Regions from separate parts of the Luteibacter sp. 22Crub2.1 genome, predicted to be linked through region 3. Evidence: predicted binding sites of a transcription regulator. Region 3 holds the regulator's gene; each other region holds the start of a gene.
What was found. The regulator sigma-54, encoded in region 3, starts transcription at its own class of promoters, with help from an activator protein. The targets are predictions, from matches to a motif close to TGGCACGNGCNTTGC.
Positions count from the first base shown of each region.

Region 1: a site for sigma-54 is predicted at 4,463-4,477, ahead of fliD (flagellar filament capping protein FliD). Genes of this name have one in related genera too.
Region 2: a site for sigma-54 is predicted at 2,004-2,018, ahead of flgB (flagellar basal body rod protein FlgB). Genes of this name have one in related genera too.
Region 4: a site for sigma-54 is predicted at 1,310-1,324, ahead of glnA (type I glutamate--ammonia ligase). Genes of this name have one in related genera too.

Region 1 is NZ_FUYT01000015.1:63,415-69,469, reverse strand. It holds gene B5X73_RS16065 (sigma-54 dependent transcriptional regulator) at 1-1,385, opposite strand, end outside; gene B5X73_RS16060 (PilZ domain-containing protein) at 1,677-2,252, opposite strand; gene B5X73_RS16055 (flagellar protein FliT) at 2,282-2,578, opposite strand; gene fliS (flagellar export chaperone FliS) at 2,575-2,991, opposite strand; gene fliD (flagellar filament capping protein FliD) at 3,012-4,376, opposite strand; gene B5X73_RS16040 (flagellin N-terminal helical domain-containing protein) at 4,511-5,986, opposite strand.
Region 2 is NZ_FUYT01000015.1:49,230-55,284, forward strand. It holds gene B5X73_RS15970 (methyl-accepting chemotaxis protein) at 1-810, opposite strand, end outside; gene B5X73_RS15975 (chemotaxis protein) at 967-1,884, shown strand; gene flgB (flagellar basal body rod protein FlgB) at 2,058-2,477, shown strand; gene flgC (flagellar basal body rod protein FlgC) at 2,474-2,887, shown strand; gene B5X73_RS15990 (flagellar hook assembly protein FlgD) at 2,897-3,544, shown strand; gene flgE (flagellar hook protein FlgE) at 3,566-4,789, shown strand; gene flgF (flagellar basal-body rod protein FlgF) at 4,847-5,587, shown strand; gene flgG (flagellar basal-body rod protein FlgG) at 5,650-6,055, shown strand, end outside.
Region 3 is NZ_FUYT01000014.1:90,313-96,367, reverse strand. It holds gene B5X73_RS15395 (KpsF/GutQ family sugar-phosphate isomerase) at 1-119, shown strand, start outside; gene B5X73_RS15390 (KdsC family phosphatase) at 175-723, shown strand; gene lptC (LPS export ABC transporter periplasmic protein LptC) at 720-1,319, shown strand; gene lptA (lipopolysaccharide transport periplasmic protein LptA) at 1,282-1,881, shown strand; gene lptB (LPS export ABC transporter ATP-binding protein) at 1,886-2,605, shown strand; gene B5X73_RS15370 (RNA polymerase factor sigma-54) at 2,728-4,215, shown strand; gene raiA (ribosome hibernation-promoting factor, HPF/YfiA family) at 4,338-4,691, shown strand; gene hprK (HPr(Ser) kinase/phosphatase) at 4,808-5,758, shown strand; gene rapZ (RNase adapter RapZ) at 5,779-6,055, shown strand, end outside.
Region 4 is NZ_FUYT01000006.1:129,062-135,116, reverse strand. It holds gene glnA (type I glutamate--ammonia ligase) at 1-1,273, opposite strand, end outside; gene B5X73_RS07845 (hypothetical protein) at 1,462-2,160, opposite strand; gene acpA (acid phosphatase) at 2,515-4,194, shown strand; gene B5X73_RS07835 (DHA2 family efflux MFS transporter permease subunit) at 4,314-5,864, opposite strand; gene B5X73_RS07830 (HlyD/EmrA/EmrK family protein) at 5,868-6,055, opposite strand, start outside.

The DNA of each region.
Region 1 (6,055 bases), on a different contig from region 3:
AGCTTCTCGACCAGCGTGGTGCGCTGGACGCGCAGCAGCTTGGCCGCATGGGCAACGACACCGTTGGCCGAGTTCAGCGCCTGACGGATCAGACCGATCTCGATACCCGCCAGGTGGTCCTTCAGGTCGAGGCCACCGAGCGGCAGCACCGCCGGATCGCTGTCGCCGGAGAAACCGAAGGTCTCGACCACCGGCTCCGGCTCGGCTTCCATCATCGCGATGAGTGCCGCACCCGATACTTCCTCGATCGGCAGTGCGCCCCGGTACTTTTCCGGCAGGTCGGCCGCGCGGACCTCGCCCTGCGGCATGAGGATGGCCATACGCTCGACCAGGTTGGACAGCTCACGCACGTTGCCCGGCCACGGGTGACGGCACAGGGCGGTCATGGCGCTCGGCGCGAAGCGCACCGAGGTCAGACCACGCTGCAGCAGGCGCTGGTTGAACTCGGCGATCAGGGCCGGCAGGTCTTCGAGGCGCTGGCGCAGGGCCGGCATTTCCAGCGGGAACACGCTCAGGCGATAGAACAGGTCCTCCCGGAAACCGCCGCGCTCGATGGCACCTTCGAGGTCGCGATGGGTCGCGGCGATGATGCGCACGTCGCAGCGCTGCGGGCGGTTACCGCCGACGCGCTCGAAAACGCGCTCCTGCAGGACGCGCAACAGCTTCACCTGCATCGGCAGGCTCATGTCGCCGATTTCATCGAGGAACAGCGTGCCGCCCTCGGCCATTTCGAAACGACCCTTGCGGGTGCTGATCGCGCCGGTGAACGCGCCCTTCTCGTGACCGAACAGTTCGCTTTCGAGCAGTTCCGCCGGAATGGCGCCGCAGTTGATCGCGACGAACGGCTTGTCGCGACGCGGCGAGCAGTCGTGAATGGTGCGGGCGACCAGCTCTTTACCGCTGCCGGACTCACCCAGCACGAGGACGCTCGAATCGAACGGCGCCACCTGGCGGATCAGCGCGTTGACGCGCTGCATCGGACCGGACTGGCCGACGAAGCGCAGGTGGTTCTGGACCGGCTGCATGCGCGACTGCAGGGTGCGCAGGGCTTCAGACAGACGCTCGTAGCGGAGCGGCATGTCGATCAGCTCGACGTTGAGGCTCTGCGCGTCGTCGCCGGCGATCAGCGCGCTGGCGACCGGGGAATCGGCCGAGACCAGGAGCGGCAGGTTGCGGCCGTGGCGACCCAGGGCAGCCAGATAGCCTTCGAGTTCGGCTTCGTCTTCCACCGTACCGACATAAGCGGCGCGCCAGCCTTCGGCGGCGTCCGCAGCCTGCATGCGGTGAGCGAGCACGGGACGGTAACCCAGGAAAGCCAGCGCGGAAGCGACGGTTTCAGCGCGCGATGCGTCGGATTCGACGACGAGAAAGTTGGAAGACTTCATCCTGAGATACCTCACGTTGCGTGTGATCGAAGGCCCGTGAGCGGGTTCGCGATGGAATCCCGTCGCCTTCGTTGCAAGGTATCAATCAAGGAGCGTGCCAACGCCGGAATTCTGGCGCCACAAGGCCGAGATTCACGTAAGTACGGGGCTTTCGAAGGTGTGAGGAAAACCTTTTCGGCAAGTGATGACGACGTGAGGGCGCCCCTTGGTGTCAGCCCTGACAACACGCGTCACGAATGTGACGCAGGACGCCACGCGACGTTCCTACGTCACGTGACGTAAAAGGTCACTTCACTCTCCCCATCCGTCCTGAGGCCGTGCGTGGGCTCGTGCTTCGGCCACCTGGCGGCGGTGCTGGCGGAACACCAGTCGCTCGATACCGTCGCGGACGGACTCCGTCAGGCCCTCGAAGGCGATGAAGCCCTTGCCGTCCGTGGGACCGGCGAGGCGAACGCCCGGCAGCTCCAGCGGGAGGGCCCGGCACACGTCGAAATGCAGCTTCAGCATGACCGGGGTGCCCACGGCGGGCAGGCCGTCCCATGGCAAGGCGGCGCCCGCGGCGTTCACGCGGACCGGAATGCGGGGAGGCAGGACGGACTGGGGCAGGAGGAGCCGGTTGACGATCTCCATCAGGACGTTGAGCTTGGCGTCCAGACGGGCCACTTCCTGGGTCAGGGGGCTGTCGTCCTCGCCAGTGTCGCTGCGCCGGTCCATGAGGGCGGACACGGCGACCAGGACATTGGTGTTGCGGTCGTTGATCAAGGCCAGCGCGGCCGGATCGGGACGCTCGGTGATCTCACAGGTGGCGTGAAACCGGGAATCCCAGGCTACGCGATCGGAGAATGCCTTCCACGCTTCGTCAGTCATCCGTCCGTCCCCGCCAAAGGATGTGTCGATCAGAACGAATTATACGCGGCGACGGCGCGGCGAACCCGACGGGACGTGTCCCACTGCGCCGCGGTCTCGTCGCGAGCCGCCGAGACGAGGTCCTTGATCAGGCCATCCAGCAACATGATGGACTTCAGCGACTCGAGCGTTTCGGGGGCCGGACGCATGCTCCCCTGCCGCAGGACAGGCTCGCGCTGGGCTTCGAGTTCGGTGAGCTCATCCCAGCGACCTTCGCTGGCGGCCGCATGCATGGACTCGGTCAGGTCGAGGACGCGCGGGAGGTCGCACCAGAGGGTGTCGTTCATGCGCCTGCTCCGGCGAGCTGACGAGCCTCGACCGGGATGGCCACCCAGCTGTCGCGGATCTGCCCGAGCAGGCGCGCGACTTCTTCGAGGGCTTCGGCGTCGTTATGCAGATTGGCGTGTACGAGACGGCGGCTCATATAGTCGTACAGGGCGTCCAGCTGGGAAACCAGCGGCGTGGCCACGTCGTGATTGAGGCCCGACTGGAGACCGCCGACGATTTCGATCGTCTTCGAGATGGCCTCGCCCTTGCCCGCGACGTTGCCCGTAGCCATGCACGCCAGCGCCAGGCGAATGCGTTCCAGACCGCCATCCATGAGCATGGTGATGAGACCGTGCGAGTCGGCCTGCTCGAGGCCGCCACCGGTGCGGACCTGCTGGTAGGCGCCAGCGCCGCGGGAGTATCCAAGTGCCATGTGGGTTTCCTGTCCTGCGATCAGGACGATTTGGTCAGCGCGTCGAACTGCTGCGTGAGGTAGCTGCTGGTGCTGCTGAGTTTGGTCATCATGGTGTCGAGCGCCGTGTACTGCGTGGTCAGGCGCTTCGTGTAGTCGGTCATGGTCGAGTCCCAGGCGGTCTGCTGATCGGCCAGGTCCTTGAGCTTGGCATTCAGATTGGTGGTGCGCTGGGTCAGGATGCCGCTGGACGAGGTCCAGCCGGTGACCAGCTTGTCGAGTTTCGGCGCGATACCGTTGGTGCCGCTCAGCAGGTCCTTCACGCCACTCGGGTTCGAGCTCAGCGCGGAGCTCAGCTTCGTGGTGTCGAACTTCAGCGTGCCGTCGACCTGGAAAGACACACCCAGGTCGCTGAGCGAGCGCGGGCTGGCGGTGGCGCCAGTCAGTTGCGAACCCAGCAGCTGGGAGACCTGACTCTTGATCGAATTGACCGTGGCATCGCCGATCAGGGCGCCGACCTGCTGGTTGGTCGCGTCGTACTTGGTCAGCGTGCTGTAGGTCGAAACGAAGGAGTTATAGGCGGTGACCAGCGACTGCATCGCCGTGCTGACCGAGCTGGTGTCGTTGCTGATGGTGATGCTGCTCGAGCCGGTCTTGGCAAGCGACAGTGTCACGCCGTCGATCGCCGTCGAGGTCGTATTGGTGGGGCTGCTGGCCGCCGTGCCGTCGACCGTGAACAAGGCGTCCTGCGCCTTGATGGTCGGGGTATCCGTCGCGGGATCGAAATCCAGCTGCGCCAGGCCGCCGTCGCCGCCACTGGAGGTGACCGTGAACGCGTTGGCCGCACCGGTGGTCTGCGAGGTCAGCACCAGATGCGCGCCGTCGGTACCGGTGACGATGCTGGCGGTGACGCCGGGATTGGACTTGGAGTTGTTGATCGCGTCGCGCACGTCCTGCAGCGTGTTCGCCGGCGAGGCGATATCGACGCTCATGGACTTGTCACCCACCGCGATGCTCAGGGTGCCCGTGCCGACCTCGGTCGTCCTGGCGCTGGCGAACGCGCCCGACGTGGTCTTCTGCGAGGTAGCGAGCTGGGTAACGGCGATGTTGTAGACGTTGGCCTTGGCCGTGGAATCCGTCGTCGCCGAGAGGACGGTGGAGTCGCCGATCGAGGTCTTCAGCGTGGAGAACGCGGTACCGTCGGTCAGGGACTTGATGGCGGCCTGCAAGCTCGTCAGGGACGAGGTGAAATTGCCGATCGCCGAAATCTGGGTGCTGGTGCTGGTCTGAGCCGTCGAGATCTGACTGTCCTTCGCCGCACGCTTGTTGTTCACAAGGTTCGTAACGATGGACGCGACGTCGATGGAGCTGGATCCGAGCGTAACGGTGCTGCTACTGGTGGCCATGAGACTCTCCGTGAAGACGCCTCACTGCCCGGGGCGCCAATTTGTCGACGGCTGACCCCCAGTGGGAGCCAGCCGTGGACAACTAAGCAATTACCCTGCCAACCCGGGGATGCCCCGGGATGGCGGTGTCACCATTACTGGAGGAGCTTGGTAACGATCTGCTGGCTCTGGTTGGCCTGGGCGAGGACCGAGACGCCGGCCTGCTGCAGGATCTGAGCCGAGGACATGTTCGCCGTTTCCTGAGCGAAGTCGGCGTCGGTGATGGCCGACTTCGACGAGGTCAGGTTCTGCGAGATGTTCTGCAGGTTGGAGATGGTCGACTCGAAGCGGTTCTGCACCGCGCCGAGGGTGGAGCGCAGATCGGAAACCGACTGCAGGGCGGCATCGATGCGGTTGATCGTCTTGTTCGCATCGTCGACCGTCTTGACGCTGGAATCGGCCAGGGTCGAGGTCGTGCTGACGGCCTGCGTCGTGATGCCGAGCGTACCGGCCTGCGTACCGCTGACGGTGTAACCCGTGGCCGAGGAGATCGTCAGGCTCTTGCCATCCGAGCTCACGTAGGCGCTGATGCCCGAACCCGACTTCGAGTTGACGGCGTCGGCGAGGCCCTGAGCATCCTTGTACGTGCCGGCGAGCGAGAAGTTGGTGCCGTCGGCGAGCTGGATGCTGGCGCCAGCCGCACCCGCAGCGATGGTCAGGGACTTGGCATCGCCCGCCTTCACGGCGTCCGTACCGGCAACAGCCGTGCCGGTGCCGAAGATGGCGGCGCCAGCGCCCGTCGGGGCCGGAGCCGCACCCGCACCGGCGGTGCCGGCGGTGAAGACGACCTTGCCGCCCGCGGCGGACACGGCGACCGACGTATCGCCGGCGCTCGTGAGCTGGGCCTGGATCGCCGCAGCCGTCGCGCTGCCATCGGTGTCACCCGACAGATCGGTGTTCAGCGTGATGTTGGTGTTGCCGACCTTGAAGGTCTTGGCAGCGGCACCCGTGTAGTTGGCACCGGTGAAAGCGTCGGACGTGAAGGTGCCCTTGGTGGCGGCGGCATCGGCGGCGACGGTGAAGTTGGACGAGACGTCGACCGTCTGCGAAGCCAGCTGACCGACCTGATTGGACTTCATGCCCTTGTCGAGGCCGACGGTGATCACTTCACCGACGTTGGCACCGACCTGGAAGCTGAGGTTCTGGGCGGAACCGTCCAGGACCTTCATGCCGTTGAAGTTGGTCTGCGTGGCGATACGCGTGACTTCCGACAGACGCTGCTGGACTTCGGCGTCGAGTGCCGCGCGGTCCGAAGACGAGTTGGAAGCGTTGGTCGACTGAACGGCCAGTTCGCGGATGCGCTGCAGGTTGTTCGTGACTTCGTCGAGGGCCGATTCGGTGGTCTGCGACAGCGAGATACCGTCATTGGCGTTCTGCACGGCGCGGTTCAGGCCGTTGATCTGCGTCGTGAAGCGGGTCGAGATCGCGAGGCCGGCGGCGTCGTCCTTCGCGCTGTTGATGCGGTTACCCGACGACAGGCGCTCGATCGCGGACGAGAGCTTCGTCTGCGAGGTGCTCAGGTTACGCTGAGCATTCAGCGACATGATGTTGGTGTTGATGGTCAGTGCCATGGGATTGATCCTTTTTAAGCGGAACCGAAATGCCGGAGGTTGTGCGGCGTAGTCCGGCGGGGTTCCGTG
Region 2 (6,055 bases), on a different contig from region 3:
TTCGCGTGCCGCGTCGAGGCTGCCGCGGGCGCCGCGCACGGCGTCATCCACGCGACCCAGCGATGCCTGCATACCGGCGATGCCGGTCTGGGTCTGGTCGAGGCGACGCAGGCTGTTCTGCACGGCGTCGTCGAGCTGGCCCGAGAATTCACCGACCGTCTGCGTGACCTGGTCGATTTCCGCAGTGGCCTGGGTGGTCTTCTCGGCCAGCTGCTTCACTTCGTCGGCGACGACGGCGAAACCGCGACCGGCTTCGCCGGCGCGCGCGGCTTCGATCGCGGCGTTGAGCGCGACGAGGTTGGTCTGATGGGCGATGTCCTGCACGGCCGCGGTGAGCTTGCGGATCGCCGTGAAATATTCGGAGAACTGAGCGTGGTTGCGGCTCATACCCGAGAGGGCGCTGCGCAGGAGGCGCAACTGGCCGTCGAGGTCGCCCGCGGTCGCCTGGCCCTGACTGCCCGATTCCGCCATGCCGGTGACGCTGCCGTGGGCATGGTCGATCGCCGTCGAGATCCTGGCGCTGGCTTCCGTCAATCGACCGGCGGTATCGCGCGCGCCTTCGAGGTTGCCGACCAGCTCCTGCAGGCTGACGCCGAGCGCCTGCGCATTGGTCAGGACCATGCCCTGCTGCTCGATGGCCTGGATGGTCGTCGCCGGCGCGGTGCGCGGCGCCTCCGCAGGCTTGAGCAGTGCGCCCAGGGCGCTGGCGGCCGCCGGATACTGCGCGGAGAGGGCGCGGACTCGTGCGGCGTCACCGGTGGCGGCGGCGCTGGCGAGAAGGCGGACGTGCTGGCTCCAGAGGAGGGTCATGATTTCGCTTTCGCTTGTTCGGATGGTCGCCCCTAGTAATCGTCCAGGAGCCGTCGTTCTTGAGCCAAGCAATCCGTGTGCCAGTCGGGTACCTCAAGGTATGGGTGACCGCGCCGATACGTTCCGCGACACCTTATGCAGATGCCCAGGCACGACATGGCCCGCCCGTTGCTCGACACCGTGGAAACCTTCACCCGCCTGGCGGGACACAACCGCGTGGCCATGCTGCTGTTCCGTCTCGGCGACCGCCAGGCGTTCGGCATCAATGTCTTCAAGGTACGTGAGGTGCTCCGCCGGCCGCGTCTGGAGCGTATGCCCAGCATGCACGCGCTGGTGTCGGGCAGCTTCGACTACCGGGGCAGCACCATCCCCGTGATCGACCTGGCCGCCGCCATGGGCTACCCGCCGCTGGCCACCGTGGACAGCGCGCACCTCATCGTGACCGAGTTCAACCGCTCCGTGCAGGGTTTCCTGGTGTCCGACGTGGATCGGATCGTCCACGTCGACGGCACCAATATGGCCGCGCCGCCGCCGGCCCTCGGCTATGGGGCGCGGGTCAACGCCGTGACGCGTCTCGACGGCGACCTGCTCGCCGTGGTCGACGTCGAGCAGGTGCTGGCCCATGTGGATCCCCGGGCGGTCGAGCTGTCCGACCGCGTGCAGCAGGCCGCCCATATCCAGCACGCGGGCAGTCGCCGTGTCCTCGTGGTGGACGACTCGCTGGTCGCCCGCACGCAGATCGTCGACCTGTTCCGCAAGATGGACCTGGAATGTGTCGTGGCCAAAGACGGCAAGGAAGGCCTGGAAAAGCTCCGCGAACTCGCGGCGGGTCCGGTCGCCGACCGCGTCGCCCTGGTCGTGTCCGATATCGAGATGCCGCTGATGGACGGTTACGCGTTGACGCGTGCCATCCGTGAAGAGGCCGGCCTGCGTCATCACAAGGTCCTCCTGCACAGCTCGCTGAGCGGTGTGTTCAACGAGGCGATGGTCGAGCGCGTAGGCGCCGACCGGTTCATCGCCAAGTTCCAGCCCGACGTGCTTGCCACGGCCGTGCTCGAGCTGCTCCCGGCCTGACGTCGCCCTGACGCGGCACCCCGGCAGGCGCGTCGGAATTCCGTCGCTGGCGGCTTGGGGACCATCGCAAGACCTTGCAAACGGCGCTCCGGCGCCGTTTCGCCGTTAGTCCCCAGCCGTGGCACGGCTCTTGCTCAACCCCTCGGGCCAAGGTCACGAGAGGGGACGAGCCCATGATCGATTCATCCGACAAGCTGTTCGGCGTACACGCCCAGGCCCTTGGCCTGTGGCAGCGCCGTGCCGAGGTCATTTCATCCAACCTCGCCAACGCCGACACCCCGGGCTTCCTCGCCCGCGACCTCGATTTCAAGAAAGCGATGACCGCCGCGACCGGGGCCACCGATGGCCACACGTTGCAGATGGCGTCGACCGAAGCCGGTCACATCGGCGGCAACCCCGCCGTGGCCCTCGACCAGGCCAACAAGCTGGCCTATCGCGCCGAGACCCAGCCGACCATGGACGGCAACACCGTCGATACCCAGGTCGAGCAGTCGCAGTTCGCCGCCAACGCGATCCATTACCAGGCATCGCTCAGCTTCATCAACGCGCAGATCCACACCATGCGCCTCGCCATCACCGGGACCGCCTCATGAGTCTCCTGAAGATCTTCGACGTCGCCGGTTCCGGCATGGCCGCGCAGTCCGCGCGACTGAACACCACCGCCAGCAACATGGCCAACGCGGACAGCCTGTCCAGCAGTGAGGCCACGGCCTACCGCGCCAGGCAGCCGACCTTCGCGGCCGTGCAGCAGCAGGTGGACGGCCAGATGGAAAACGGCGGTGTCCGCGCGCTCGGCGTGACCGAGAGCCAGGCACCGATCCAGTCGCGTTACGAGCCGGCCAATCCGCTCGCCGACACGAATGGCTACGTGTATTCGAGCAACGTCAATCCGGTCGACGAGCTGGTCAACATGATCTCCGCGTCGCGCTCCTATCAGAACAACGTCGAAGTCATGAACAGCGCCAAGCAGCTCATGCAGAAGACGCTGGACCTCGGCAAATAAGGCACTCCCATGGTCGCTTCCGTCAGCACTACCAGTTCCACGTCCTCGACGTCTTCCAGCAGCCAGCTGAAGGAACAGACCCTCAGCCAGTCGGATTTCCTGAAACTCATGGTCACCCAGATGACCAACCAGGACCCGACCAAGCCGATGGATTCCACCCAGATGGTGGCGCAGATGGCGCAGTTTTCTCAGGTGGCCGCGACGCAGGAGCTGCAGAGCTCGTTCGACACGCTGGCGACCAACCTCACCGGCGATCAGTTCGTCCGTGCCGCCAGTCTGGTCGGGCAGGAGGTGCTCGTGCCGTCCACCGCGGGACAGCTGACCAACAGCGAGATGGATGGGGCCGTCAACGTCGGTACCTCCGGCACCTACGTCAACGTTCAGATCAAGGACGCCTCCGGCAACGTCGTCCGCACGATTTCCCTGGGCCAGCCCGATGCGGGCCTCACCAAGTTTTCCTGGGACGGTAAATCCGACGACGGCACGCAGCTGACCGACGGTGTCTACCAGATGACCGCTACTTCCGGCGGCAACGCGATCGACACGTTCGTTCGCGGAAAGGTGGAAGGCGTCGGTGCCTCGGGCACGGACGGAACCTATGTGCAGGTGGCCGGCTACGGCGGCGCCCTGCTGAGCCAGATCGCGCAAATCATGTAATTCCAGCGAGGAAACACACCCATGCCTTTCGATATCGCCCTCAGCGGCATCAACGCGGCGTCTTCCGACCTGGAAGTCACCGCCAACAACATCGCCAACGTCAACACGGTCGGCTTCAAGGGCTCGCGCGCCGAGTTCTCGCAGGTGTATTCCGTGGCCGGTGAAAACCTGTCCGCCACGGCGGCGGGCAGCGGCGTCCGCCTGACCAACATCGCGCAGCAGTTCGGCGACGGCAACGTCACCCAGACCGGCAATTCCTACGACTTCGCCCTCAGCGGCGCGGGCTTCTTCACCTTGCGTGATTCTTCGGGCTATTCGTACTCGCGCGCCGGCAACTTTCACCCCGACGACAACGGCAACATCGTCAACGCGACCGGTCAGAACCTGCAGGTGTACCCGCCGACCGCGACCGGCGGCTTCGACATCAGCGCCCTGAAGGACCTGAAGATCAGCACGGGCACCAGCGCGGCCAAGGCCAGCGGCACGATCGGCCTGACCGCCAACCTGTCCTCGTCGGACACGGCCAAGACGGTCGCCTTCGATCCGACCAACGACCAGAGCTACAACTACGTGTCGACCTTCCAGTCGTACGACTCGCTGGGTGCCACGCACACCACCAACGTCTACTACGCAAAGGATGCGACCAATCCCAATACGTGGAACGCGTACATGACGGTGGACGGCACCCAGGTGGGTACCGCTCAGCAGATGGTGTTCAGCTCGGGTGGCTCGCTCACCACGCCGGCCAACGGCAAGCTCAACTTCGGTGCCGCGTCGCCCAACCCCGGCGCCGCGCCGATCAACCTCACGGTCGACATGACCAAGGTGACCCAGTTCGGCGACTCGTACACCACCTCGGCCGTGACCAATGACGGCTTTGCCGCCGGCAAGTTCTCCAAGATCGACGTCTCGACGGACGGCACGGTATCGGCGGTCTACACCAACGGTGTGTCGACGCCGCTGGGGCAGCTAGCCATCGCGACGTTCGCCAACAACCAGGGTCTTCGCCAGCAGAACGACACCAACTGGGTGGCCTCGACGGATTCGGGTCAGCCGATCCGTGGCGTGGCGGGCTCGGGTGAGGTCGGCACGGTGCAGGCCGGCTCGCTGGAGGCGTCCAACACGGCCGACCTCACCGCCCAGCTGGTCAACATGATCAAGGCGCAGCGCAACTACCAGGCCAACGCGCAGGTCATCTCGACCGACAACACGCTGACCCAGACGATCATCAACATCCGCAACTAAGCGTGACGCGGGTGCGGCTCGGGCCGCGCCCGCGACCGGCCGCTAAGGACCGAAGCCATGGACCGTTCCGTATATGTCGCCATGACCGGCGCCGCGCAGATCATGCGGGCGCAGGCCGAAGTGGCACACAACCTCGCCAACGCCAACACGGCCGGCTTCAAGGCCGAGCTGTCGGCGTTCCAGAGCATGCCGGTTCAGGGCGACGGCCTGCAGACGCGTATCAACGGTGTCGCGCAGGGGACCGGCTGGGACACGACGTCCGGTCAGCAGATGCATACCGGCAACGACCTCGATATCTCCGTGCAGGGTGACGGCTGGATCGCGGTGCAGACTCCCGACGGCACCGAGGGTTACACGCGTGCCGGTAACCTGCGTGTCGACGCCGACGGTTTGTTGACGGACATGCGCGGCAATGCCGTGCTGGGCGGCGGCGGTCCGATCACGATCCCACAGTCGACCAGTGTGAAGATCGGCGAGGACGGCACGATTTCCACCGTTCCGCTGGGTGAAAGTCCGGCCACCGTGGCCACCACCGACCGGATCAAGCTGGTCAACCCCGGCAACGACCAGCTGACGTATGCCAGCGACGGTCTGATGCACATGAAAGACGGCTCCCAGGCGCCGGCCGACGCGGACGTGAAGGTGGTCAACGGCACCCTGGAATCCAGCAACGTCAACCCTTCCGACGTGCTCGTGAAGATGATTTCGCTGTCCCGCGAATTCGAAATGCAGGTCCGCTCGATCAAAGCCGCGGACGAAAACGCCCAGTCGGCATCGAAATTGCTACAGGTGGGATAACCACCGCCGCGCGACGCAAAACCGTCGCGGGCTCGTAAAGCGCCAACGCGCAGGAGTCAACGATGTTCACGTCCCTCTGGATCGCCAAGACCGGCCTCGATGCGCAGCAGACGCGCATGGACGTCGTCTCGAACAACCTGGCCAACACGAACACCACGGGCTTCAAACGCGCCCGCGCCGAGTTCGAGGACCTGTCCTACCAGAACCGTGGGCAGGCGGGCGCCCAGACCACCGAGCAGACGCAGTCGCCCACCGGCTTCATGATGGGTACCGGCGTCCGCGTGGTCGGCACGCAGAAGATGTTCGAGCAGGGCGGCGTGCAGCAGACCGACAATCCGCTCGATGTGCGCATCGACGGTCGCGGCTTCCTCCAGGTGACCATGCCGGACGGCACCGTCGGCTACACGCGTGACGGCTCGCTCAAGCGTGACCAGGATGGCCAGATGGTCACCAACGACGGCTACCCGC
Region 3 (6,055 bases):
TCGAAGCCGCCCAGCTTATGGAAAAACACCAGATCAACGCGCTGCTGGTCACCGACCCCTCCGGCCAGGTGGTCGGCGCGCTCAACATCCACGACCTGCTCCGCGCCCGCGTCGTCTGACGACCCGGTCCCGGCGCGCCTCGCGCGCGCCCTTTTCGTCCCCATATCGAAACCCATGGCCTACACCCACTACACCGACATCCCCGCCGATATCGCCGAACGCGCGGCCCGCGTGCGCGTCGTCGTCTTCGACGTGGATGGCACCCTGACGGACGGCCGCCTGTGGTACGCCGAGGACGGCCGCGAGACCAAGGTTTTCCACGTGCATGACGGTCTGGGCCTGAAACGCCTTCAGGAAAACGGCATCAAGGTCGCCATCATCACGGCCCGGATCAGTCACCCGGTGTCGCTGCGCGCCGAAGAACTGGGCATTCCCCACGTCTATCAGGGTCAGAAGGACAAACGGGCCTGCCTGAATGCCCTGCTCGACGCCCTCCGCCTTACACCGGAGCAGGCCGCTTTCGTCGGCGACGACTTGCCTGACCTGCCGGCCATGGGTATCGCCGGCCTGGCCGTCGCCGTGGCCAATGCCCACCCCTGGGTGGCCGAGCGCGCCCATTGGCGCACCCGGCTGTCCGGCGGCTACGGCGCCGCCCGCGAGGTCGCCGACATGATTCTCGCCGCCCAGGGCAAGGCCGAAGCCGAACGGGACCGCTGGCTGTGAGCGCCTTCAATCTGCTCAAGGACCGCAGTACCGGCGGTATCGCCGGCATGCTCCTGGTCGCGCTGGGCGCCAGCGTACTGTTCTACTACTGGGTCGCCCCGGAGAAGAAGCTGCAGGACTTCGTCGGTCCGCCGCGCTCGGGCTACGTCCTGACCAACTTCGACCTCGACTCCTACAACGAACAGGGCAAGCTGGCCTTCACGCTCATCGCGCCACATCTGGAGCGCCGCGAGGGTGACGATTCGCTGTACATCAATGCGCCCGACTTCGTGCTGCCCTCGACCAAGGAAGTCGACGTGCCGCCGTGGAAGGGTCATTCGCAGTACGGCTGGGTCAACAAGGACGGCAGCATGCTGAAGCTGCAGGGCAAGGTGCACATGGACCGCGTCGCCTTCGCGCAGACGCCGCCGGCCAGCATCGACACCTCCGAGGTCACCGCGTGGCCCAAGCGGAACTACCTGGAGACCGCCGAGGCGGCCCGTATCGTCCAGGGAACCTCTACAATGAACGGCGTTGGCATGCGCGCCAATCTCGATACCAAGCACCTGGAGCTTCTCGATGCAGTCCACACCACGTATCTGCCGCCCAAGCGCTAACGCGCTGCTTGCGCTGCTTGGCCTGGCGCTCGTGGCCAGCCTGCCGGCCGCCGCCAAGCAGTCCGATCGCAACCAGCCGGCCGACGTCGTCTCCAAGTCGTTCGATGGCTCCCAGCAGCCCAACGGCAAGGTGATCTGGACGGGTAGCGTCGTCCTGACCCAGGGCACCCTGAAGATCACCGGCAGCAAGGCGACGGGTTATTTCGACGCCGATAGCCAGCTCAACCGGGTGGTCGTCGACGGCAGCCCCGCCACCATTCATCAGCTGGACGATTGCGACCAGCCGATGGACGGCAAGGCGTCCAACATCGACTACAAGATCGACAAGGACTTTGCCGTGCTGACCGGCGGTGCCCATGTCAACCAGCCGGCGAAGGGCAGTGCCGATGGCGACAAGCTCACCTATAACACCCAGAACAGCACGATGACGGGCGAGAGCAACGGTCCCGCACCCGTGCACATGACCTTCCAGCCGAAGAGCACCACGCCGGGCGCTCCCGCCAAGGCGGCCGGTGCCTGCCCCACTCCGGCGGCCGCGGCCGCACCTGCCAGGAAGCCCTGACCCGATGCTTTCAGCCCAAGGCCTGCAGAAGCGCTTCCGTGCACGCAAGGTAGTCCGCGACTTCGCCTTTTCCATCCGCGAAGGTGAGGTCGTCGGCCTTCTCGGTCCCAATGGCGCCGGCAAGACGACCTGCTTCTACATGGTGGTCGGGCTGATCCAGGCCGACGCGGGCGTGATCAAGCTCGACCAGCAGGACATTACCGGCCTGCCCATGCACGCGCGTGCCAAGCTCGGCATCGGGTATCTGCCGCAGGAAGCCTCGGTCTTCCGTCGCCTCAGCGTGTCGGACAACATCATGGCGGTGCTCGAGCTGCGCGACGGCATGACGCAGAAGCAGCGCGACGACGAACTCGACAGCCTGCTCGACGAACTGAAGATCGCGCATATCGCCGATCAGAAGGGCATCAGCCTGTCCGGCGGCGAGCGTCGTCGCGTCGAAATCGCCCGGGCGCTGGCGGCACGCCCGCGCTACATGCTGCTCGATGAGCCGTTCGCCGGCGTCGATCCCATTTCCGTGGGCGAGATCCAGCGCATCGTGCGACACCTCAAGGAACGCGGCATCGGCGTGCTGATCACCGATCACAACGTCCGCGAAACGCTCGGCATCTGCGACCGCGCGTACATCCTCAACGACGGTGAGGTCCTCTCGCGCGGTACGCCTCAGCACATCCTCGCCGATGAGAAGGTGCGCGAGGTGTATCTGGGTCGTGAATTCCGCATCTAGAGCGCGTCACCGGCCATCTGCGCCGACGCGCAGATTCGGCCAGAGGTGCTAGCCGGCCGGACCGCTGGTTTGTGGAGGCCGCAAGGGGTTAGGATGGATTCGACACCTCACGCATCGAAGGCATGAAACCCGGACTTCAGTTTCGCCTGCATCAGCAGCTCACGCTGACCCCGCAGCTACAGCAGGCCATTCGTCTGCTCCAGCTGTCGCAGCTGGAGCTCGAAGCGGAACTCCGCCAGATCGCGGAGAGCAACCCGCTGCTCGAGTTTGCCGAAGATGCGGAGTCCGACGCGGATGCCGACGGCGACGCCGCGGACGAGAACGGTTTCGACGCGGAGTTCCCGTCCCGCCAGGAGCTCCCGGCCAAGTCCTCGAAGGAGGACGAGTCCACCGCCACCCCGTCCGAAGAACTCGCCCCGGAGTGGGATGACGATCGCTTCCACGGCGAGGCGGGTGACTACGCCGGCGCCCCATCGCGTGCCAACGGTGGTGACGAAGACGGTTTCGAGCCGCAGAACGCCGCGCCGGAAAGCCTCCAGCAGCACCTGGAGTGGCAGCTCAATCTTTCCCAGTTCTCCCCACGCGACCACGCGATCGCCACCGCGATCATCCACGCGCTGGACGAGGACGGGTACCTGCGCGACGGGGTCGAGGCGGTGGAAGTCGCGCTGCCCGCCGAACTGCGGGCCAGTGCCGGGGAGATCGAAGCGGTACGCCAGCGCGTGCAGCGATTCGATCCCACCGGCATCGCCAGCCTCGATCTGCGCGACTGTCTGCTCTGCCAGCTCTCGCAGTTTTCGACCGAAACCCCGTTCCGCGACCTGGCGATCCGTATCGTCCTTGAAGAGCTGGAGCTCCTCGCGCGAAACGACAGCGTCAAGATCGCCCGTCGGCTCAAGGCCGCCGAGAACGAGGTGGCCAGCGCCGCGGCGCTGATCCGCAGCCTCGATCCGCGCCCGGGCGCCGCGCTGGATGCCACGCCCGTCGAATACGTCGCGCCCGATGTGTACGCACGGCGGGAAGCGGGTCGCTGGACGGTCAGCCTCAACGCCGACGCGCAGCCCCGGCTGGGGCTCAACCAGCATTACTGCAACCTCATCGCCCGCGCGCGCGGCGACGACGCCACCTGGATGAAGGGCCAGCTGCAGGAAGCCCGCTGGTTGCTGAAGAGTCTGCAGTCGCGCGCCGAAACCCTGACCAAGGTCGCGGAAGTCATCGTCCGCCGCCAGAGCGCCTTCCTCGATTACGGCCCCGAGGCCATGCATCCGCTGGTGTTGCGTGAGGTCGCCGAAGAAGTCGGCATGCACGAATCGACGATTTCACGGGTCACCACCCGGAAATACATGCACACGCCGCGCGGCACTTTCGAACTCAAGCATTTCTTTTCCAGTGGCGTGGCGACGGAAGACGGCGGCAGCGCATCCGCCACCGCCATCCAGGCCATGTTGCGCAAGCTCATCACGGGCGAGGACGCACGCCGCCCCTTGTCCGACCAGGCCCTCGCCGAGGAGCTCCATCGACGCGGAATTCAGGTCGCACGCCGTACGGTCGCCAAGTACCGTGAAGCGATGCGAATTCCCAGCTCCAGCGAACGCGTTCGCGCAGGTTGAGAAACATCGGGGGGAACCCCGGCGGAGGTCCACGGTCTCATCAGTTCAGGCTTGAGGAGCGGCAACCCCGCCGTTCCGATCTCGTCGCCATAAGGCGACACCCTCAGCAAGAAGGAGGCGTCATGCAAATCCAGATCAGCGGCCAGCACGTCCATATCACCCCCGCTCTGCGCGAGCGCGTGGAACAGCAAATCGGCCGCTTCGAACGCCTTTTCGACAATATCAAAGCCCTCGACGTGGTCCTTTCCGTCGACAAGAACGAGCACAAGGCCGGAGGCACCCTGCACTGTGCCGGCACCCGGCTCCATGGCGAAGGCGTGGCCCGCCTGGAAGACGACAACAAGGGCGACACGCTTTATTCCGCCATCGACGCCATGATCGGCAAACTCGCCGACCAGCTTCGCAAGCACAAAGAGAAGCTGAAGGATCACCATAACGCCGAAGGCCGCGACGCGCGCGTTGCCAGCACCGACTGACGCGAGCGCCCGGCGGCCGCTCGCGCGCGCCGCCGGGCCTCCTCCCGCGTGTTGATGGCACAATAGCCCCAGCCGGCGCCCTCACGCCGGCTTCGCCATCTAAAGGGATCACACGCGTGGATCGGCTCACCGCCAGACAACTCTTCGACGGCGTCTACGAACGTATGGCGCTTCGCTGGGCCGCCGGCATGCGCGGCGAGGCCCGCGTGCTCGAGCCCAATGCCAAGCAGAGCCGCCGTCCTTCGCTGGTCGGCTACCTCAACGTGATCTACCCGAACAAGGTGCAGATCATCGGCACGGAGGAGCTCAACTACCTCGACGGCCTCGAATCGCGCCAGCGCTGGGAGGTCATCCACAAGATCGCCGCCTACCAGCCGGCCGCGCTGATCGTCACGAAAGACCAGTCGATCCCCTCCGACCTGCGTGAAGTCGCGGAAGAAACCGACACGCCACTGTGGCAGAGCACCAAGCGCGGCCACGAGCTGCTCACGTATCTGCAATATCACTTGGCGCGGACGCTCGCACCCCGGGTCACGCTTCATGGCGTCTTCCTCGAGGTGTTCTCCATCGGCGTGCTGATCACCGGCGACCCGGGCTCCGGCAAAAGCGAGCTGGCGCTGGAACTCATCAGTCGCGGCCACCGCCTGGTCGCCGACGACGCGACCGAATTCACCCTCATCGCGCCAGACGTCATCGACGGCGCCTGCCCCGAGCTGCTGCAGGACCTCCTCGAGGTGCGCGGCCTGGGTGTGCTCAACATCCGCGAGATGTTCGGCCACACGGCGGTCAAGCCATCGAAATACCTGCGTCTGGTCGTGCACCTCAAGCCGTTGACCTCCGGTGAAGACATCGACGCGATGACCCGCCTTACCGGCGACGTCAGCCGGCGTAACGTGCTGGACGTGGACGTGCCCAAGATCACCATTCCCGTCGCTCCCGGCCGTAACCTCGCGGTGCTGGTGGAGGCGGCCGTGCGCAATCACGTGCTCAAGAGCAAGGGCATCGATCCCGCACAAACCTTCATCGACCGGCAGGCGCACCAGATGCGCCGCCTGCCGCCGTGGTGACCGACGTGACCGAGCAAACCATGAGCCCCATCGTCGAACCTGGCGCCATCCATCTGGTCGTCCTTACCGGTATGTCCGGCGGCGGCAAGACGGTCGCCCTGCGTGCGCTGGAAGACCTCGAGTTTTACTGCGTCGACAACATGCCCGCCGAGCTGATTCCCCAGCTCGTCGCCGCCGTCAGCCAGGGCGAGCACGGACCGCGCCGTCGCATCGCCGTGGGCGTCGACGTGCGCAACCGGCGCATCGACCTCTCGCGCATGCCTCACGTGCTTTCCGAGCTTTCCACGGCGGGCGTCC
Region 4 (6,055 bases), on a different contig from region 3:
TGTCGAGCGCGGCGAGCGCTTCGTCGAGGCTGGCGCAGACCTGCGGGATGTTCTTCTCTTCTTCCGGCGGCAGATCGTAGAGATCCTTGTCGGCCGGTGCACCCGGGTCGATCTTGTTCAGGATGCCGTCGAGGCCGGCCATCATCAGCACGGTGAAGGTCAGGTAGCCCGACTGCATCGGATCGGGGAAACGGATCTCGATACGACGGCCCTTCGGGCTCGACACGTACGGGATACGGCAGGATGCCGAACGGTTACGCGCCGAGTAGGCGAGCATGACCGGCGCTTCGAAGCCCGGGACCAGACGCTTGTAGCTGTTGGTCGTCGAATTCGCGAACGCGTTGATGGCCTTGGCGTGCTTGAAGATACCGCCGATGTACCACAGCGCCGTCTGCGACAGGCCACCGTAGAGGTCGCCCGCGAAGAGGTTCTCGCCGTTTTTCGACAGCGACTGATGCACGTGCATGCCCGAGCCGTTGTCGCCGACGATCGGCTTCGGCATGAAGGTCACGGTCTTGCCCTGCTGGTGGGCGACGTTCTTGATGACGTACTTCATCGTCATCAGTTCGTCGGCCTTCTTCACCAGGGTGTTGAAGCGCGTGCCGATCTCGCACTGGCCCGCGTTGGCGACTTCGTGGTGATGCACTTCGACCACCTGGCCGAGCGACTCGAGCACCTTGCACATGTCGGCGCGCAGGTCACCCAGGCTGTCGACCGGGCTGACCGGGAAATAGCCGCCCTTAACGCCCGGACGGTGACCGCTGTTGGTGCCGTCGTACTTGTAACGCGACGACCAGGCCGCTTCTTCGGAGCCGATCTCGTAGAACACGCGTCCCATGTCGTTCTGCCAGCGGACCGAGTCGAAGATGAAGAACTCGGGTTCCGGGCCGAAGAAGGCGGTATCGGCGATGCCGGTCGACTTCAGGAAGGCTTCGCCGCGCTTGGCGATGGAGCGCGGGTCGCGACCGTAAGCCTGCATGGTGCTCGGCTCGAGCACGTCGCAATGCACGATCAGCTGCTTGTGGGCGCTGAACGGGTCGAGGTGGGCGGTCTCCGGATCCGGCATGAGAACCATGTCGGACTCGTTGATGCCCTTCCAGCCGGCGATCGACGAGCCGTCGAACATCTTGCCGTCTTCGAACGTGCTCTCGTCGATGGCGTGGGCGGGGAACGTGACGTGGTGGTGCTTGCCGAGCATGTCGGCGAAGCGCAGGTCGACGAACTCGATTTCCTCGTCCTGGATCAGGTTCAGCACTTTGGAAGCGGCGGACATACAAACCTCGAAATGGGTGTGGGCGGAATGCGTGTAGCAATCGCTATGCCAGCGTATCCGCCATCGACGGGGCGCCGGAATCAAGCTCTCCCATCATAGAACGGGTGTGAGGAAGATGTGCAAATGCACCATCATGGTGCATCGTTCTCGCTCACGCACCATTTCGGCCGATCCGCCAGCGTCGTCGCTCAAGGCTGGTGGGAAGGAAAGTTCACAAAGCCATCGTCGTCCGACGACTTTGCGGGCGCCGTCGAGGTCGGCGGCGCGACCGGACCGGGAGTCACCGGCTGCGCTGTCGGCACCGCGGTTCCCATCCGCGCGAGCAATGCGCGATCCGCCTTGATCATCGCCTGCGTCAGTTCGCTGTCATCGGTCGGCTGCTTGAGCTTGGGCGTGACGCCGACGCGCGGCGAATACACCGAGCGCACGTTGTAGACCTTGCCGTCGACACTGACGATCATTTCGACGATCAGTGGCGACAGCGCATTCACAATCTCCGATCCCGCATACCATCCGCCATGCATCTCCGTCTCGGAGCATTTCTCGCCGGCTCGAAGCATGAGCATCGGAAGCAGGCCCCCATACATCGACCCTACGCTGCCTTTCAACGCGCGCTTGGCGTTGAGATAGGCAGCGTAACGGCGTACCTCGATGGTGTGCCCGTGCCATGGGTCGCCTGGCGCGGTAGCCATTTCGTTGCGAAGCAACGCGACAGCCGACAGGGAAGCCGGTTTCTGGGGCACCGTATAAATCCCGTAATCACAGCTGGTGATCAGCAACGAGTGGATGTCGTATGCCCGGTCCGCCGGCGGACGGTGATCGACGACCGCGGGTCCGGTGACATCCGTCGCTTCGGGCGGGACGGGAAGGAGCGGCTCAACGGGCATCGGAGGCGGGGGCGTTGTTGGCCGCCGATTGCCGGAGCAAGCAGCGAGCGTCATCGACAATACGAAGACGCCGACCGCGCAAAGCGTCCGCCCATGTCCCCGTACGACAGCCACGGCGATGCCGAGGCCAGATCTGATAGCCATCGCGATTTCCCCTGTCGCGCAACCTTGCGCCGGCGCCATCATCCGACTCGCGCATGCCGCAGTAAATAGGTCCGCGAGCGTTGACGCCTCGTTCCCGATGCCGTCGCGTTTTCCCGAGCCACCCACATCGTTTACGCTTCGGTCCCTAGCGGGGCCTCGCCCCTCCCACACCGCCGCCTTTCCCCGGGCCGGCGCACGCAGAGCCGCTCCATGACCAAGAAAACCGATAACGACACCCCCGACGCCGCGCGACGCCGGTTGCTGGGCGGCATGGCCACGACCGGCGCCATGCTCGCGCTGGGTGGCGCAAGCGAGGTGACCGCAGCCGGCAAGAAGGCGGCTGGCCCAGCGCCGACCGGTGCCGCACTGGATGCGTTGCTCGAAAGACACATCGACAACGTGGTCGTGATCTACGCGGAAAACCGCAGCTTCAACAATCTGTTCGGGGACTTCCCCGGTCTGCAGCAGCCGCTGAGCGAAGTTCCGCCAGAACGTCTGATCCAGCGGGATCGCGACGGCACCCCGCTGAAGACCCTGCCACCCATCTGGGGCGGGCTCGTGCCGCACGAGCAGGTCGTCGACCATAAAACGTACAAGATCGGCGAAAAGGACATTACCGGCCTGCCGAACGCGCCGTGGGCACTGCACACCGGCGACGGCACCCCGCTGCCGCACGGTCTGGTCACGCGCGATCTCGTCCACGCGTTCTATAACAACCAGCTGCAGATCAACGGCGGCAAGAACGACGGCTTCGTCGCGTGGGGTGACAACGGCGCGCTGACCATGGGGCACTACGCCAGCGCACCCGTGCACCTGCGCCTGTGGAATATCGCCTCGCAATTCACCTTGTGCGACAACTTCTTCATGGGGGCCTTTGGCGGTTCGTTCCTCAACCACCAGTACCTCGTCGCCGCGCAACCGCCGTTCTATCCGGACGCCGACAAGAGCCCCGCGCAGTTCAACATCGCGGTGACCGAAAGCGGCGATCCGCTGGACCATCGCCTGAAGATGGACGAGGAATCGCCGAAGAGCGCCATGGACGGCAAACCCAAGTTCGCGCACCACAATACGCTGACCCCGGACTTCTGGGCGGTGAACACCATCGGTCCGCCCTATTCGCCGGGCTTCAACGTCGATCGCAGGAATCCGCTGCTTGCCGACGCCACCAGCGCCAACACGCTGGTGCCGCAGAAGCATAAACACATCGGCGACGTGCTCTCGGCGAAGGATGTCGACTGGGCCTGGTATGGCGGCGGTTTCCAGGCCGCGCTCGACGGTAAGGGCGACGGTGACGACGCCAGCTTCCCGCAGACGCCGAACTTCCAGCCACATCACCAGCCGCTCAATTACTTCGTGACGCTGGCTCCGGGAACCGAAGCGCGCAAGAAGCATTTGCGCGATGGCGGTCTTGGCGAGACGGCGGCGACGAATCATTTTCTTGCGGACATCGCGGCTGGGAAGCTGCCGCCGGTGGCGTTCTACAAGCCGCAAGGCGACCTCAACATGCACGCCGGCTACTCCGACGTGGAAGCCGGCGATCGTCATATCGCCAACGTCGTACATGCGCTGCGCAAGAGCCCGCAGTGGAAGAACATGCTGGTGGTGATCACGTTCGATGAGAACGGCGGCTGGTGGGATCACGTCGCTCCGCCGAAGGGCGACCGCTGGGGGCCGGGTACGCGCATCCCTGCGCTGGTCGTCTCGCCCTATGCGAAGAAGGGCCACGTCGAGCACACGATCTACGACACCGGATCCATCGCGCGCTTCCTGACGCGCCGGTTCAAGCTGGAAAAGCTGCCGGGGCTGAAGATCCGTGAGGATGCGATGGTGGCGGCGGGTGGGCCGGCGGCGGGCGATCTTACCGAAACGCTCGACTTTTCGGCGACTTGATATCGCCAACAGGGTGGGCTCCCACCGGACCATCTCCCGCAGCCCCGACCTCGGGACGCCGGCAGCGGTGGGAGCCAGTCTGCTCGTAGGAGCCAGCCTGCTGGCGACAGCCCGGACCCTCAGTGTCCGGGAGTACCGCCCGACGCGAACGGCGGCTTGGCAAACCAGATGGCGATCATCGCCAGTCCGAAGATCAGGCCAAAGATCCAGAACACGTCATTGACCGCCAGAGTCGCCGCCTGCATGTCGACGATGCGGTTGAGCGCCGCGTTGGCGGTCGGGCCCTGCACGCCAAGTGCCTGGAAGCGATCGAGGTACTCTGTCGTCGTGCGGCTGCCCTCGACGACGTTCTCCGACAGCACCGCGTGGTGATACGTCGTGCGATGGGAGTACATCGTCGTACTCACGGCCGTCGCGATACTGCCTGCCAGCGTGCGGAAGAAGTTCGACAACCCGGATGCGCTCGCGACCTCCTCATCGGGCATGCCCGAGAGGATGATCTGGTTCACCGGCACGAAGAACAACGCGATGCCCGCACCCATGCAGAGCCGCGGGATGGCCAGCTCGCTGTACGGCGCGTTCGTGCTGAGCGTCGACATATAGAACGATGCGGCAGCGAACACCGCGAAGCCGATCGTATTGAGCAGACGCAGGTCGAATTTGCTCTGGAACACGCCGACGATGGGCGACAGCACGATAGCCAGGATGCCGATGGGAGCGACGACGAAGCCTGCCCAGGTGGCCGTGTAGCCGAGTACCTCCTGAACCCACATCGGCATGACCACCGTACCGCCGAAGAAGGCGAACATGCCCAGCGAGAGGCACAGCACGCCCACGAAGAAGTTTCGTCGGCCCAGCAGGCGAAGCTCCACCACCGGATGCTTGTGCATCAGCTCCCATGCGACCAGGAAGGTGATGCAGACCAGCGACACGATGGCGAGCACCACGATGGTCGTTGAACTGAACCAGTCGTCGTCGTTGCCGTTGTCGAGCATGAACTGCAGGCAGCCCACGCCGACGGCCAGCAGGAACAGGCCGATCGCGTCGATAGGCATCTTCGTGACTTTCGACTCACGGTCGCGAAGCAGCGCATAGGTGACGACGACCGCGAAGATGCCGACCGGGATGTTGATGAAGAAGATCCACGACCAGTGGTAATTGTCGGTAATCCAGCCGCCGAGGATCGGGCCGAAGACCGGCGCGACGACCACGGTCATCGCCCATAGCGCCAGCGCGATAGGTCGCTTCGCCACGGGGTAGTTGTTGAGCAGCAGCGTCTGCGAAAGCGGGACCATCGGACCCGACACCGCGCCCTGCAGGAGGCGGAAGACAATCAGCATCGGCATCGACGTGGAAAATCCGCAGAGTGCGGAAAACACGACGAACAGCATCACCGACACCATGAAGGTCCGCACTTCACCGAAGCGACGTGCCACCCAGCCGGTCAGCGGCTGCATCACCGCGCTGGCCATGGAGTAGGCGCTGATCGCCATCGTGCCCTCGTTGCTGCTCACGCCTACGTTGCCGGCGATGGTGCGCACCGACACGTTGACGATGGAGATGTCGAGCACCTCCATGAACGTGGCGAGCGCCACGCCCGCGGTGAGCAGGACCAGCGCACCGCCGGTGAGCGGCGGCCGGGATGCGCCGTTGCCGTTCTGCCCAGCCATCGATCAGCCGCCGCGCTTCGCCGGGACCGGCTTAGGCGTCGTATCCACGGTGTTCTCGCGGATGATCTGTTCGGCGCGCTGGTCGGCTTCGCCCATCTCCTCCTCATAGACGTTGGTGCTGGCCAGAGGCTTGCTGCGGATCGTGTCGGACAGCACACGGCCATCGCGGTCGTGCGTATCGACGTTCACGT